One region of the Azoarcus sp. DD4 genome, then DNA from elsewhere that is predicted to be linked to it. Evidence: predicted binding sites of a transcription regulator. Region 1 holds the regulator's gene; each other region holds the start of a gene.
What was found. The regulator sigma-54, encoded in region 1, starts transcription at its own class of promoters, with help from an activator protein. The targets are predictions, from matches to a motif close to TGGCACGCTTNCTGCTNA.

Region 1 (4,277 bases):
AAATCGCCGACATGCTGGTGCGCTCGGGCGGTGTCGACGTCGTCGTCATCGACTCGGTCGCCGCGCTCACGCCCAAGGCCGAAATCGAAGGCGAGATGGGCGACCAGCTGCCCGGCCTGCAGGCCCGCCTGATGAGCCAGGCGCTGCGCAAGCTCACCGCCAACATCAAGCGCACCAACACCCTGGTGATCTTCATCAACCAGATCCGCATGAAGATCGGTGTGATGTTCGGCAACCCGGAAACCACCACCGGCGGCAACGCGCTCAAGTTCTACGCCTCGGTGCGCATGGACATCCGCCGCACCGGCACGATCAAGCGCGGCGACGAAGTGGTCGGCTCGGAAACCAAGGTCAAGGTCGTCAAGAACAAGGTGTCGCCGCCGTTCAAGGAAGCGCACTTCGACATCCTCTACGGCGAAGGCGTGTCGCGCGAGGGTGAGATCATCGACCTCGGCGTGGATCACAAGATCGTCGACAAGTCCGGCGCCTGGTACGCCTACAACGGCGACAAGATCGGCCAGGGCAAGGACAACGCTCGCGAATTCCTGCGCGCCAACCCGGCACTGGCGCGCGAGATCGAGAACAAGGTCCGCGTCGCCCTCGGCCTCAAGGAAATGCCGGTCGACGGCATCCTGCCGGCGGCGGCCGAGGCCTGACTTCGGGTCACACGACCATGGGCGAACCCAGCCTGCGCGAACGAGCGATCCGCCATCTGGCGCGGCGGGAGCATTCCCGCAGCGAACTGGCGCGCAAGCTGGCCGCCCACGGCGATGCGGAGGAAGTGGACGAAGTACTCGGTCGGATGAGCGAACTCGGCCTGCTCTCCGACACCCGCTTCGCCGGCGCCTGGGTGCGCGGCAAGGCCGGACGTTTCGGCGCCGCCCGCCTGCGCCGCGAACTCACCCGGCGCGGCGTCGCCGCCGAGACGATAGACGAGGCACTGGCCGCCGAGTGCGGCGATTCCGAACTCGATCGCGCCCGCGCGGTGTGGCAGGCGAAGTTCGGCAGCGCCCCGGGCGATGCACGCAAATGGGCGCGACAGGCCCGCTTCCTGCAAAGCCGGGGCTTCGCTTCCGACCTGATCCGCAAAATACTGAAAGAAAGCCCCGATGAGTCTGCTTAAGGTCACCGGACTTCAAAAGCGCTACAAGGCGCGCACCGTGGTGCACGACGTCGGCTTCGAAGTCGACGCGGGCGAGGTCGTCGGCCTGCTCGGCCCCAACGGCGCCGGCAAGACCACCTGTTTCTACATGATCGTCGGTCTGGTGCGGGCCGATGGCGGCGAGATCCTGCTCGAAGACGCCCGCCTCACCCACCTGCCCATCCACGAACGCGCCCGCCTCGGCCTGTCCTACCTGCCACAGGAAATGAGCGTGTTCCGCAAGCTCACGGTGGCGGAGAACATCCAGGCGGTGCTCGAACTGCGCGGCCTCGACAGCGGCCGCGTGGCAGAGCGCCTGGAAGAACTGCTCGAGGAACTCGGCATCGCCCACCTGCGCAACAGCACCGCGATTTCACTGTCCGGTGGCGAGCGCCGCCGCTGCGAGATCGCGCGCGCGCTCGCCACCGATCCGCGTCTAATCCTGCTCGACGAACCCTTCGCCGGTGTCGACCCCATTGCGGTGCTCGACATCCAGAAGATCATCCGCTTCCTCAAGGAACGCGGCATCGGTGTGCTGATCACCGACCACAACGTGCGCGAAACCCTGGGCATCTGCGACCGCGCCGCCATCATCAGCGAAGGGCGCGTCCTGGCCAGTGGCCAGCCGCGGGAAATCATCGACAACGAGCAAGTCCGCCAGGTATATCTCGGCGAGCACTTCCGTCTCTGACCGCCGCCCACCATGAAGCCCACGCTACAACTCAAGCTCTCCCAGCACCTCACGCTGACGCCGCAGCTGCAGCAGTCCATCAAGCTGCTGCAGCTCTCCACGCTGGAGCTCAACACCGAGATCGAGCGCTTCCTGCTCGAGAACCCGATGCTGGAGCGCGAGGAGCCCGACGGCGGTCACGATTTCCAGGCTTCGATCGCGCCCTCCGGTGCCACCCAGAGCACGTCGACCGGCGATGGCCCCGGCGATGCGGCTCCCGAGCACGAACCACGCTCCGAGAACAGCGACTCCGCCAGCTTCGAGGAAGGCATGGACTGGTCGGGCAGCGGCAGCGGTTCGAGCGGCAACCGCGACGATGACGACGACGTCGACTTCCAGGAATTCCAGGCTGCCGGCATCTCGCTGCGCGACCATCTCGACCAGCAAGTCGCCCTGTCGCCGCTGTCCGACCGTGATCGCTCCCTGGTGCGCTTTCTGATCGAGGCACTGGACGACGACGGCTACCTACACCAGGAGCTCGAAGAACTGCTCGAACTCCTGCCGCCGGAGCTCGACGTCGAACTCGACGACCTGAGCATCGCATTGCGCCACGTGCAGAGCCTGGAGCCCGCCGGCATAGGCGCACGCACCCCGCAGGAATGCCTGGCGCTGCAACTGCAGGCGATGCCGGCCAACCCGGTGCGCAACTTGGCGCTGGAAATCGTCAGCCAGCATCTCGAACTGCTCGCCGAGCGCAATTTCGCCAAGCTCAAGAAGCTCACCGGCTGCGACGACGACGCCCTGCGCGCGGCCCATGCCCTGATCTGCCGCCTGGACCCGCATCCGGGCGCCCAGCACTCGGTGGAAGAAACCCGCTACGTGCTGCCCGACGTGGTGGTCCGCAAGCAGCGCGGCCGCTGGACGGTGCAGCTCAACCCCGAGGCGATGCCGCGCCTGCGCATCAACCAGCTCTACGCCAGCATCCTGCAGCAGAACCGCGGCCAGGGCGGCGGCCTGACCAGCCAGTTGCAGGAGGCGCGCTGGCTGATCAAGAACGTGCAGCAGCGCTTCGACACCATCCTGCGCGTCTCCCAGGCCATCGTTGACCAGCAGCGGCAGTTCTTCGATCATGGGGAGGTGGCGATGCGGCCGCTCACGCTCAGGGAGATCGCGGACCAGCTCGAATTGCACGAATCCACTGTGTCGCGCGTCACCACGCAGAAGTTCATGGCGACCCCGCGCGGCGTGTTCGAACTCAAGTATTTCTTCGGCAGCCATGTCGCCACCGACACCGGTGGCGCGGCCTCTTCCACGGCGATTCGCGCGCTGATTCGCCAGCTGGTCGATGCCGAGGACAGGAAAAAACCCCTGTCCGACGCCAGGATTGCCGAATTATTGGGCCAGCAGGGTATCGTGGTGGCAAGGCGTACCATCGCCAAGTACCGCGAGTCACTCAATATCCCGCCGGTCAGTCTGCGCAAAACGATCTGAAAGAGGAGTCATCATGAATCTCAACATCACCGGGCATCACGTCGAAGTCACGCCGGCCATCCGCGAATACGTGATGACGAAGCTGGACCGCGTCATCGCTCATTTCGACAACGTCACCAGCGTGAACGTGATTCTCTCGGTGGAGAAGCTGAAGCAAAAAGCCGAGGTCACCGTACACGTGCGCGGCAAGGACATCTACGTCGAGAGCGACGATGCCAACCTCTACGCCGCCATCGACAGCATGACCGACAAGCTCGATCGCCAGGTGCAGAAGTACAAGCAGAAGGTGGCCGATCACAACCACGACGCGCTCAAGCACCAAAGCCCCGAAGCGTGATCTTTTCATTACGTCGTCCGATCTAGGGTGTGGGTATAATCCGCGCGTTTTCACGACGCGCCTGCCCGCACCCCCGATCGCCAGACCGCCATCCCGCGGTGCCAGCGTCGCCGGCGCCGCGCAAGCTTTCCAGCGCATGAGCCTGATAGCCCAACTCCTGCCACTCTCCAACGTGGTGGTCGACCTCGATGCCAGCAGCAAGAAGCGGGTTTTCGAGCATGCCGGCCTGCTGTTCGAAAACAATCAGGGCATTGCCCGCAGCACTGTATTCGACAGTCTGTTCTCCCGCGAACGACTCGGCTCCACCGGTCTGGGCCAGGGCATCGCCATTCCGCATGGCCGCATCAAGGGCCTGAAGGAAGCCGCGGGCGCCTTCCTGCGCCTGTCGACGCCGGTGCAGTTCGACGCCCCCGACGGTCGTCCGGTCAACCTGCTGTTCGTCCTGCTGGTACCGGAACAGGCCAACGAGGCCCATCTGCAATTACTCTCGGAACTGGCGCAGATGTTCAGCGAGCGCGCTTTCCGCGAGCAGTTGCTGAACGCCCCCGACGCCGCCTCCATCCACGCGCTGTTCGCCAACTGGGGGCCCGATGCGGCAGACCAGCGTCGCGCGGCTGTATGAGGATCAAGGCCAGCGG
Region 2 (4,277 bases), 740 kb from region 1:
GCATCGCCTGCAGCGACAGGCTCATGATGACGTGGTCGAAGAAGCCGTCCTCGAAGCCGGACAAGCCGTTTTCCATATCGACCTGGATCGCGTTCACCCCGTTCTTCACGCAGGCGATCAGCTTGTCGGGATCGTTCTCGACGCCGTAGCCCTGCACCTGACGTACCGCGATCAGGTGCTTGAGCAGGCTGCCGTCGCCGCAGCCGAGGTCCAGCACCTTCTCGCCGGGGGCGATCCACTGCGCAATCACGTCGTAGTCGTAGCGATAGGCCGCCATCTCACACCTCGATGCGGTCGAACCAGGCGCTGAGCAGCGCGTGGTATTGCGGGTCGTCGAGCAGGAAGGAGTCGTGCCCGGCCGGGCAGTCGATCTCCGCGTAGCTGACGTTGCGGCGGTTGTGCAGCAGGGCGTAAACGATCTCGTGCGAGCGCGCCGGCGAGAAGCGCCAGTCGGTGGTGAAGGACACCACCAGGAAGTCGGCGCTGGCGCGGGCGAGGGCGGCGTTGAGGTTGCCGCCATGTTCGAAGGCCGGGTCGAAGTAGTCCAGCGTCTTGGTCGTCAGCAGGTAGGTGTTGGCGTCGAAGTAGCCGGCGAACTTGTCGCCCTGGTAGCGCAGGTAGGACTCGATCTCGAATTCGACGTCGTAGCTGTATACCGCCTTGCCGTGGCGCAGGCTGCGGCCGAATTTCTCGCCCATCGAATCGTCGGACAGGTAGGTGATGTGGCCAATCATGCGTGCCAGTTTCAGGCCGCGGGCCGGCACCACGCCGTGCTCGTAGTAGTGGCCGCCGTGGAATTCGGGATCGGTGAGGATGGCCTGGCGGGCGACCTCGTTGAAGGCGATGTTCTGCGCGGTGAGCTTGGGCGCCGAGGCGATCACCGCGGCGTGGCCGACGCGCTCCGGATACTGCAGTGCCCACGACAGCGCCTGCATGCCGCCCAGGCTGCCGCCGACAATGGCGGCGAAGCGGGCGATGCCGAGGCGGTCGGCCAGCCGCGCCTGCGCATCCACCCAGTCTTCCACCGTGACGAAGGGGAAGTCGGCGCCCCAGGGCTTGCCGGTGGCAGGATTGATCGAACCTGGCCCGGTGCTGCCGTAGCAGCCGCCGAGGTTGTTCACCCCGATGACGAAGAACTTGCGCGTGTCGAGCGGCTTGCCGGGGCCAATCAGGTTGTCCCACCAGCCGACGTTGCGCGTGTCGTCCGCATACACGCCGGCGACGTGGTGCGAGCCGGACAGGGCGTGGCAGACCAGCACCGCGTTGCTGCGCGCGGCGTTGAGTTCGCCATAGGTTTCATAGACCAGGTCGTAGTCGGCGAGCGTGCCGCCGCTGCGCAGCGCCAGCGGCTCGGCGAAGTGCGCCGTCTGTGGCGTCACGATCCCGACGGATTGGGGTTCGGTCATGATCTTTGCGTGAAAAACAAAAAACCCAGCCGGCTGGAAAACGCGGACTGGGTCGCCCTCGCTTTAGCCGGATTTATTGAGCGCCCGCAAGCTGTGGTTCAAATCGGCGCTAGGTGGCCGAAAAGTAGCGCTGCGCCGGGCAAAAGTCAAACGTGCGGCGCGGCGCTGCAGCCCCGTCCGGCGCGCCCTGTTCCGGGGCGGGGGGCGCGGATTTTCCCCGCGGTGGTGCATGGCCACGCCGCCGCCTGTCTTCCGATATGCAACAAATGCGCGCCAATCAAGGGGAACGGGCTCAGGAAGTGCCGTGGCTTGGATATTGCTTCTTGTATTCCATCTTGAATCCAAGAAGAGGGCGACGATGCCAGCCATGCCGCAAGTACTCACCGTCGAGGGTTTGCTGGAGGCCTATCGCAGCGGTGTGCAGCGACCGGAGCAGGTGGTCGAGGCAGTATTGGCGCGCATCGCTGCCGCGGTCGATCCGGCAATGTGGATCTGCACTGCACCGGCCGAGCGCCTGCGGGCCCGCGCGGCCGAGCTGGCGGCAGCACTGCGCGACGGACCGGATCGTGCGCTGGAACGCTTCCCCCTGCTCGGCGTGCCCTTCGCGGTCAAGGACAACATCGACGTCGCCGGTCTGCCGACGACCGCGGCCTGCCCCGCCTTCAGCTACATGCCGCGCCGTTCGGCGGCGGCGGTAGAAAGCCTGGAGGCGGCCGGCGCGCTGATGGTGGGCAAGACCAACCTCGACCAGTTCGCCACCGGTCTGGTCGGTACCCGCTCGCCCTATGGCGAGGTCAGCAATCCCTTCGACGCGCGCTACATCTCGGGCGGTTCCAGCTCCGGTTCGGCCGCGGTCACCGCGCGCGGCCTGGTCGCCTTTGCGCTCGGCACCGACACCGCCGGCTCCGGCCGCATCCCGGCCGGCTGCTGCAATCTGGTCGGACTCAAGCCCACGCCCGGCCTGGTGAGCAACGAGGGTGTGTTTCCGGCGTGCCGTTCGCTCGATTGCGTGTCGGTGTTCGCCCACACCGTGGCCGACGCCTGGCGGGTGCTGGGCCGCTTTGCCTACGGTGCGCAGCCGGTGCTGCCGCTCGGCCCCGACCACCAGCCGCTGGTGGTGGGCGTGCCGATCGAGCTGAAGAAGGAGCTCGATGCGGCGGCCTGGCAAGCGTTCTCGCTCGCGCTTTCGCGCCTCGGCGAACGCGCCGGAATACGCGTCGAGATGATAGACATGACGCCCTTCCACGAGGTCTCGGCCCTGCTTTACGAGGGGCCGTGGGTGGCCGAACGGCGGGTGGCGCTCGGCAGCTTCCTCGACGAACATCGCGCCAGCATGGATCGCCATGTAGCCGCGATCATCGGCCGCGCCGACTGCTTCTCGGCCGCCGATGCCTTCCGCGGCCAGTACCGCCTGGCCGAACTGCAGGCGCAGTGTCAGGCACAGTTCGACAAGATCGACCTGCTGCTGGTACCGACCATGCCGGCCTTCTACACCCGCGAGCAGATCGCGCGCAGCCCGATCGAGTGCAACACCCATCTCGGTCGCTACACCAACTTCGTCAATCTGCTGCGTCTGTGCGCGCTGGCCGTGCCCGGGCCGTTCCGCGGCGACGGCCTGCCGGCCGGGGTGACCCTGATCGGCCCGAGCGGCGCCGACCACCGCCTGGCCGAGCTGGCGCGCCGGTGGGAGCCCCTGCTGCACACCCGGCTCGGCACCGGCACGCTCGAACCGCCCCGCCGCACGACGCCCTTGCCGCCGCTGCCCGGCAGCGAACCGACCGTGCGGCTGGTGGTCGTCGGCGCCCACCTGAGCGGATTGCCGCTCAACTGGCAGCTCGTCGAACGTAATGCCCGCCTGCTGGAAACCACCCGCACGGCGCCGGAATACCGCTTGTTCGCGCTGCCGGGCACGACGCCGCCCAAGCCCGGCCTCGTCCGCGTGGCGTCGGGCGGCGCGGCCATCGAAGTAGAGGTATGGGAATTGCCTGCCCGTCACTTCGGCAGTTTCGTTGCGCTGATCCCGGCGCCATTGGCCATCGGCACCGTGGTGCTGGAGGGCGGGCGCGAGCTCAAGGGTTTCATCTGCGAAGGCCTCGCGGCGAGCAGTGCGCAGGACATCAGCGCCAGCGGTGGCTGGCGCAACTACCTGCGGACACAGGCGCTGGCCTGATCAGCCGGCGGCGGACGCAGTCCCCACCGATTTCTCACCAAACAGAGAGGGAGCAAGGAAATGAGCCAGTCCAGACAGACCACCCGTCGCGATGTCCTCCGCGTGCTCGGCGCCGGTGCCGCAGCCGGGATCGCCCACAGTCTGCCCTTCGGCATCGGCAGCGCGCAGGCGGCCGACAAGCTTGTGGTCGGCGTGATCTACGTCGGCCCGCGCGACGACTTCGGCTACAACCAGGCGCAGGCCCAGGCTGCGGCGGTCATCAAGAAGCTGCCCGGCGTGAAGGTGATAGAGGAAGAAAAGGTGCCGGAGACGGTCGCGGTGCAGAAGACGATGGAGGCGATGATCGTGCAGGATGGCGCCACGCTGATCTTCGCAACTTCCTTCGGCTACTTCGATCCGCACGTGTTGAAGATGGCGGAGAAATACCCCAAGGTGCGCTTCGCCCACTGCGGCGGGTTGTGGACCGCCGGCAAGCACCCGGCCAACGTCGGCAGCTTCTTCGGTTACATCGACGAATGCCAGTACCTTGACGGTATCGCCGCCGCTTCGGCGAGCAAGACCGGCAAGCTCGGCTTCATCGCCGCCAAGCCCATTCCGCAGGTGCTGCGCAATATCAACGCCTTCCTGCTGGGGGCGCGCTCCGTCAATCCGACGGCCACCTTGCGGGTGGTGTTCACCGGCGACTGGTCGCTGCCGGTGAA
Region 3 (4,277 bases), 2.7 Mb from region 1:
GCTGGGCGTCGGGTGGTCTTCCAGCGGCGTGCCGGAGATGGGTACGAAGGGCACGACGAAGGGATAGACGCCGATGTCCACCAGCCGCCGGCAGGTGTCCAGGATGGCGTCGCGGCTGTCGCCGAGGCCGGCGAGGATGTAGGTGGAGACCTGGCCGCGGCCGAACACCTCCACCGCAGCGGCGAAGGCTTCGTCGTAACGTTCCACCGGGATCGCCGCCTTGCCCGGCATGATGCGCTGGCGCAGCGCCGGGGTGACCACTTCCAGGTGCATGCCCAGGGTATCGACGCCGGCATCGCGCACACGGCGGAACCAGGCGAAGTCGTCGGGCGGCTCGAACTGGGCCTGCAGCGGCAGATCGACCGCGGCGCGGATGGCCTCGGCGCTTTCGCACATGATGCGGGCGCCGCGGTCGGGCGTGGGCGGGGTGCCGGTGGTCATCACCATGTGGCGCACGCCGTCGAGCAGCACCGCGGCGCGGGCGACCTCGGCCAGCTGTTCCGGCGTCTTGCGGGCGACGGTGCGGCCGGCGGCGAGCGACTGGCCGATGCTGCAGAACTGGCAGCTCTTCGTGCGGCTCTGGTAGCGGGTGCAGGTCTGCAGCACGGTGGTGGCGAGCACGTCGGTGCTGTGCAGCGTGGCGATGTGGCTGTAGGGCACGCCGTCCAGCGTCTGCAGCCGGTAGAAGCGCGGCTGGCGGGCGAAGGCGATGCGCGCCACATGCTGGCCGTCGCGCTTGATCGTCGCCGCGCCGTCGGTGTCCGGCGGCGAGGCAAGATAGGGCGAATTGAGCGCGCGGCCGGTGTGGATGGGGATCATCACCGGACGGCCGTCGATCAGCACGGTGGCGTGGTCCGACGGCCCGGCGCCGCCGCGCCGGCTGTGGATCTCGGACGGCACGCCTTCCAGGCGGAAGCCGTGGCTCTGCAGTTCAGAGATCAGCTGTTGCGGGCGCAATGCGGTCGTCGTCGACATGGTCGGCTCCTGCCTGAGAAGGGAAAGGGAGGGACGCAGCCAGCTGCGTGTGCAGCGCCGGCTTGGGGGCGAGGTCGGCGTGCAGCGACAGCAGTTCCGGCCGCGCGTAGTGGCCGACCGAATCCATCATCCGCTTGCGCTTGGTGACCAGCCGCATGTCGAGGTCGGCCACCAGCATGCCTTCGCCCTCGGTGAGCGGTTCGCAGACGTAATTGCCTTCCGGCGACACGATGGCGGTGTGGCAGCCGCCGCGCAGCGCGCGCTGCATCGCCGGGTCGGGGGTGATGGACTCGATCTGCGCGTCGGTCAGCCAGCCGGTGGCGTTCACCACGAAGCAGCCGGATTCCAGCGCGTGGTGGCGGATGGTCACCGCCATCTGGTCGGCGAAGATCTGGCCGACCATCGAGCCGGGGAACTGCGCGGCGTGGATTTCCTCGTGCTGCGCCATCAGGGTGTAGCGAGCGAGCGGGTTGTAGTGCTCCCAGCAGGCGAGCGCGCCGATGCGGCCGATGCCGGTTTCCACCACCTTGAGGCCGCTGCCGTCGCCTTGGCCCCACACCATGCGCTCGTGGTAGGTCGGGGTGATCTTGCGGCGCTTGAGTACCAGCGCGCCGGTCTCGTCGAAGATCAGCTGGGTGTTGTAGAGCGAGCCGTGGTCGCGTTCGTTGACGCCGAGCACGACGACCGCGCCCGCCCGCCGCGCCGCTTCGCCCACGGCCAGGGTGACCGGGCCGGGCACCGTCACCGCGCGCTCGTAGAGCTCGAGGTGGGCGGCGCCCATCGTCACCGCCGGCTGGATGAAGGAGAAGTAGGGGTAGTAGGGCACGAAGGTCTCGGGGAAGACCACCATGCGCGCGCCTTTCTCACCGGCTTCCAGGATGGCGCGGCAGACTTTGTCCACCGTGCCGTCTGCGGATTCCAGGTCGGGCGCCATCTGCACCGCGGCGACGCGGACGATACGCGGGGTCGTCATGCTCATCTCCTCGCGGCGGCGCTTAGAGCGTCCAGGTGTTGACGACGAAGGCGTTGTCGCGCTTGGCGAGCAGCTGGATGTCCATCACGTCGAGCGGGCTGATCGGGCGGATGCCGGGGATCAGCGCCGGTTCGCCGTGGCCGTAGAGCGCCTGCAGCGCGAAGCGGCACGCATAGACCTTGCCGCCTTCCTCGATGAACTTGGCGATCTGCTTGTTCATTGCCAGGTGGCCGGGGAAGGCTTCGTCGCCGATGCGCGGAAAGCCGCGCTGCACGCCCAGGGTCACGCCCGGGCCGTAGAGCAGGATGGTGGTGTCGAAACCCTTGCGCAGCAGGCGGGTGGCCTGCAGCAGGTTGACCAGGCCGATTGAGCCTTCGAAGGCGACGGTGTGGAAGGTCACCAGCGCCTTCTGGCCGGGTTCGGCCTTGACGTCCTCGAACACTTTCTCTTCGTAATCGACGAAGAAATCACCGGCGGCATGGGGGGGCAGGGTCACAGCGGGCATGTCGGTTCCTTTGTTCAGTTGGGATCGAATGCGCGCCGCGGAGGGGGGCGAGGTCGGTTGCCGGATGATCCGCCGCGGTGCGCAGGATCAATTTAGCAATCGATGTGCCATCAATGATGCAATATTGTATGCATACAATAAAGCACAGTGATGGCAAGGGAAAGTGCGATCAGCTCGTCGTTCGGCGTAGCGAAAGTCCGGCAACGCATGGCGTTGTTGACGCACAGCGACTGTGCGCGGACCGGCTGAGTGCGCACGTCAATTGTGCATGTATTGTATGCATGCAATTGTGTGGCGAGCGACGAGATGGCCAGCGAGAGCGGCGGATCGATGATCCGCCGGGGATGAGAACGGAGCGTGCTGCACGCCGGCCAGGGGATGGGCCGGCGGGGCTCAGACGATGGACGAATAGATTGCCGGCGGATGCGACAGCGCCGCACCCACCAGCTCCATCGCATGGCTGACGTCGGCGCGGCTGGCGGTGCCGCCGAGGCAGATACGTACCGCCTCCACCGCCGGGCCGCCGACCAGGAAAGCGTCGCTGGTGACCACGCCGATGCCGCTGGAGCGCAGATGGGTGGCGAAGCTCACCCGGCTCCAGCCTTCCGGCAGCGGCAGCCACAGGTGGAAGCCGTCGGGCGAGGCGAGGTAGCTCACGCCCGCCAGTGCCTGTGCCGCCAGTAGCTGGCGGGCGCGCGATTCTTCGCGGACGAAGGCGACCAGCGCGTCGCCGGTGCCGTCGGCGATCCACTCGGTGGCGATCGCCATCGACAGCGGCGGCGCCATCACCGACACCGCGCGCAGGATGGCGGACAGGCGCGGCAGCTGGCGGGTATCCGGCACCGCGAGGTAGGCGATGCGCAGGCCGGCGCCGATCGTCTTCGACAGCCCGCAGACATGGTAGGTGAGCTCGGGCAGCAGGCTGAAGAAGCTGGGCGGCGGCGCCTCGGGCAGCAGGCTGTAGGGATCGTCCTCGATGATGGGGACGCGGTGGCGCGCGGCGATCTCGGCCAGCGCCTCGCGGCGGGCGAGCGGCATCGTCACCGTGTTGGGGTTCTGCAGCGTCGGGTTGCAGTAGAGCGCCGCCGGCTGGCTGTCGCGGCAGGCGGCTTCGAAGGCTTCCGGCAGGATGCCGTCGCGGTCGGCGGCCAGGCCGATCAGGCTGATGCCGTGCAGCGCGGCGAGCGCGCGCACGCCGGGGTAGGTGATGTTGTCGCAGCAGATGCGGCCGCCGCCGCTGCCGACCAGCAGGCTGAACAGCGCGTTGAGCACGCTGTGGGTGCCGGGGCAGACCAGCACCCGGTCAGGGCTGGTGGTGATGCCGCGCCGCGCCAGCCACTGCACCGCGGCGTCGCGCTCGTCCGGCCCGCCGCCGAAGGGCTGGTAGCGCAGCAGGCCGCGGATGTCGCCGCACAGCCGCTTCATGCCGGTTTCCATGCGCGCCAGCAGCTCGGGCCGGTCGGGCTCGGGCGGCAGATTCATCGACATGTCGATCAGCGGCGCGCGCGCCGGTGCCGGCCGGCTGCGCGGACAGGCGTCGGCGCGCACGAAGGTACCCTGGCCGACACGGGCGTCGGTCAGCCCGCGGCGCTGGGCCTCGGCGTAGGCGCGGCTGATGGTGGTGAAGTTGTAGCCGAGCACGTCGGCCAACTGGCGCTGCGGCGGCAGCTGCGCGTTGGCTGCCAGCCGGCCCTGGCGGATGTCGTCGGCGATGGCATCCGCGATGGCGAGGTAGGCCGGCTTGTCGGTGGCGATGGAGGTCGGCGTCCAGATCTGTTTGTGGGTGCGCATCGAGACATACAAGCGAATGAATTGACGGCATTG

Region 2: the regulator sigma-54 is predicted to act here: its motif matches at 1,712-1,729, upstream of atzF (allophanate hydrolase).
Region 3: the regulator sigma-54 is predicted to act here: its motif matches at 2,546-2,563, upstream of CJ010_RS15525 (MSMEG_0572/Sll0783 family nitrogen starvation response protein).

What each region holds. Positions count from the first base shown of each region.
Region 1 covers NZ_CP022958.1:713,471-717,747, reverse strand. The annotation lists gene recA (recombinase RecA) at 1-656, shown strand, start outside; gene recX (recombination regulator RecX) at 674-1,123, shown strand; gene lptB (LPS export ABC transporter ATP-binding protein) at 1,110-1,832, shown strand; gene CJ010_RS03425 (RNA polymerase factor sigma-54) at 1,845-3,302, shown strand; gene hpf (ribosome hibernation-promoting factor, HPF/YfiA family) at 3,316-3,639, shown strand; gene ptsN (PTS IIA-like nitrogen regulatory protein PtsN) at 3,776-4,261, shown strand; gene hprK (HPr(Ser) kinase/phosphatase) at 4,230-4,277, shown strand, end outside.
Region 2 covers NZ_CP022958.1:5,370,659-5,374,935, reverse strand. The annotation lists gene metW (methionine biosynthesis protein MetW) at 1-277, opposite strand, end outside; gene CJ010_RS24950 (homoserine O-acetyltransferase) at 279-1,406, opposite strand; gene atzF (allophanate hydrolase) at 1,774-3,576, shown strand; gene CJ010_RS24940 (BMP family ABC transporter substrate-binding protein) at 3,637-4,277, shown strand, end outside.
Region 3 covers NZ_CP022958.1:3,364,335-3,368,611, reverse strand. The annotation lists gene CJ010_RS15535 (MSMEG_0568 family radical SAM protein) at 1-975, opposite strand, end outside; gene CJ010_RS15530 (Nit6803 family nitrilase) at 932-1,948, opposite strand; gene CJ010_RS15525 (MSMEG_0572/Sll0783 family nitrogen starvation response protein) at 1,971-2,453, opposite strand; gene CJ010_RS15520 (PLP-dependent aminotransferase family protein) at 2,847-4,244, opposite strand.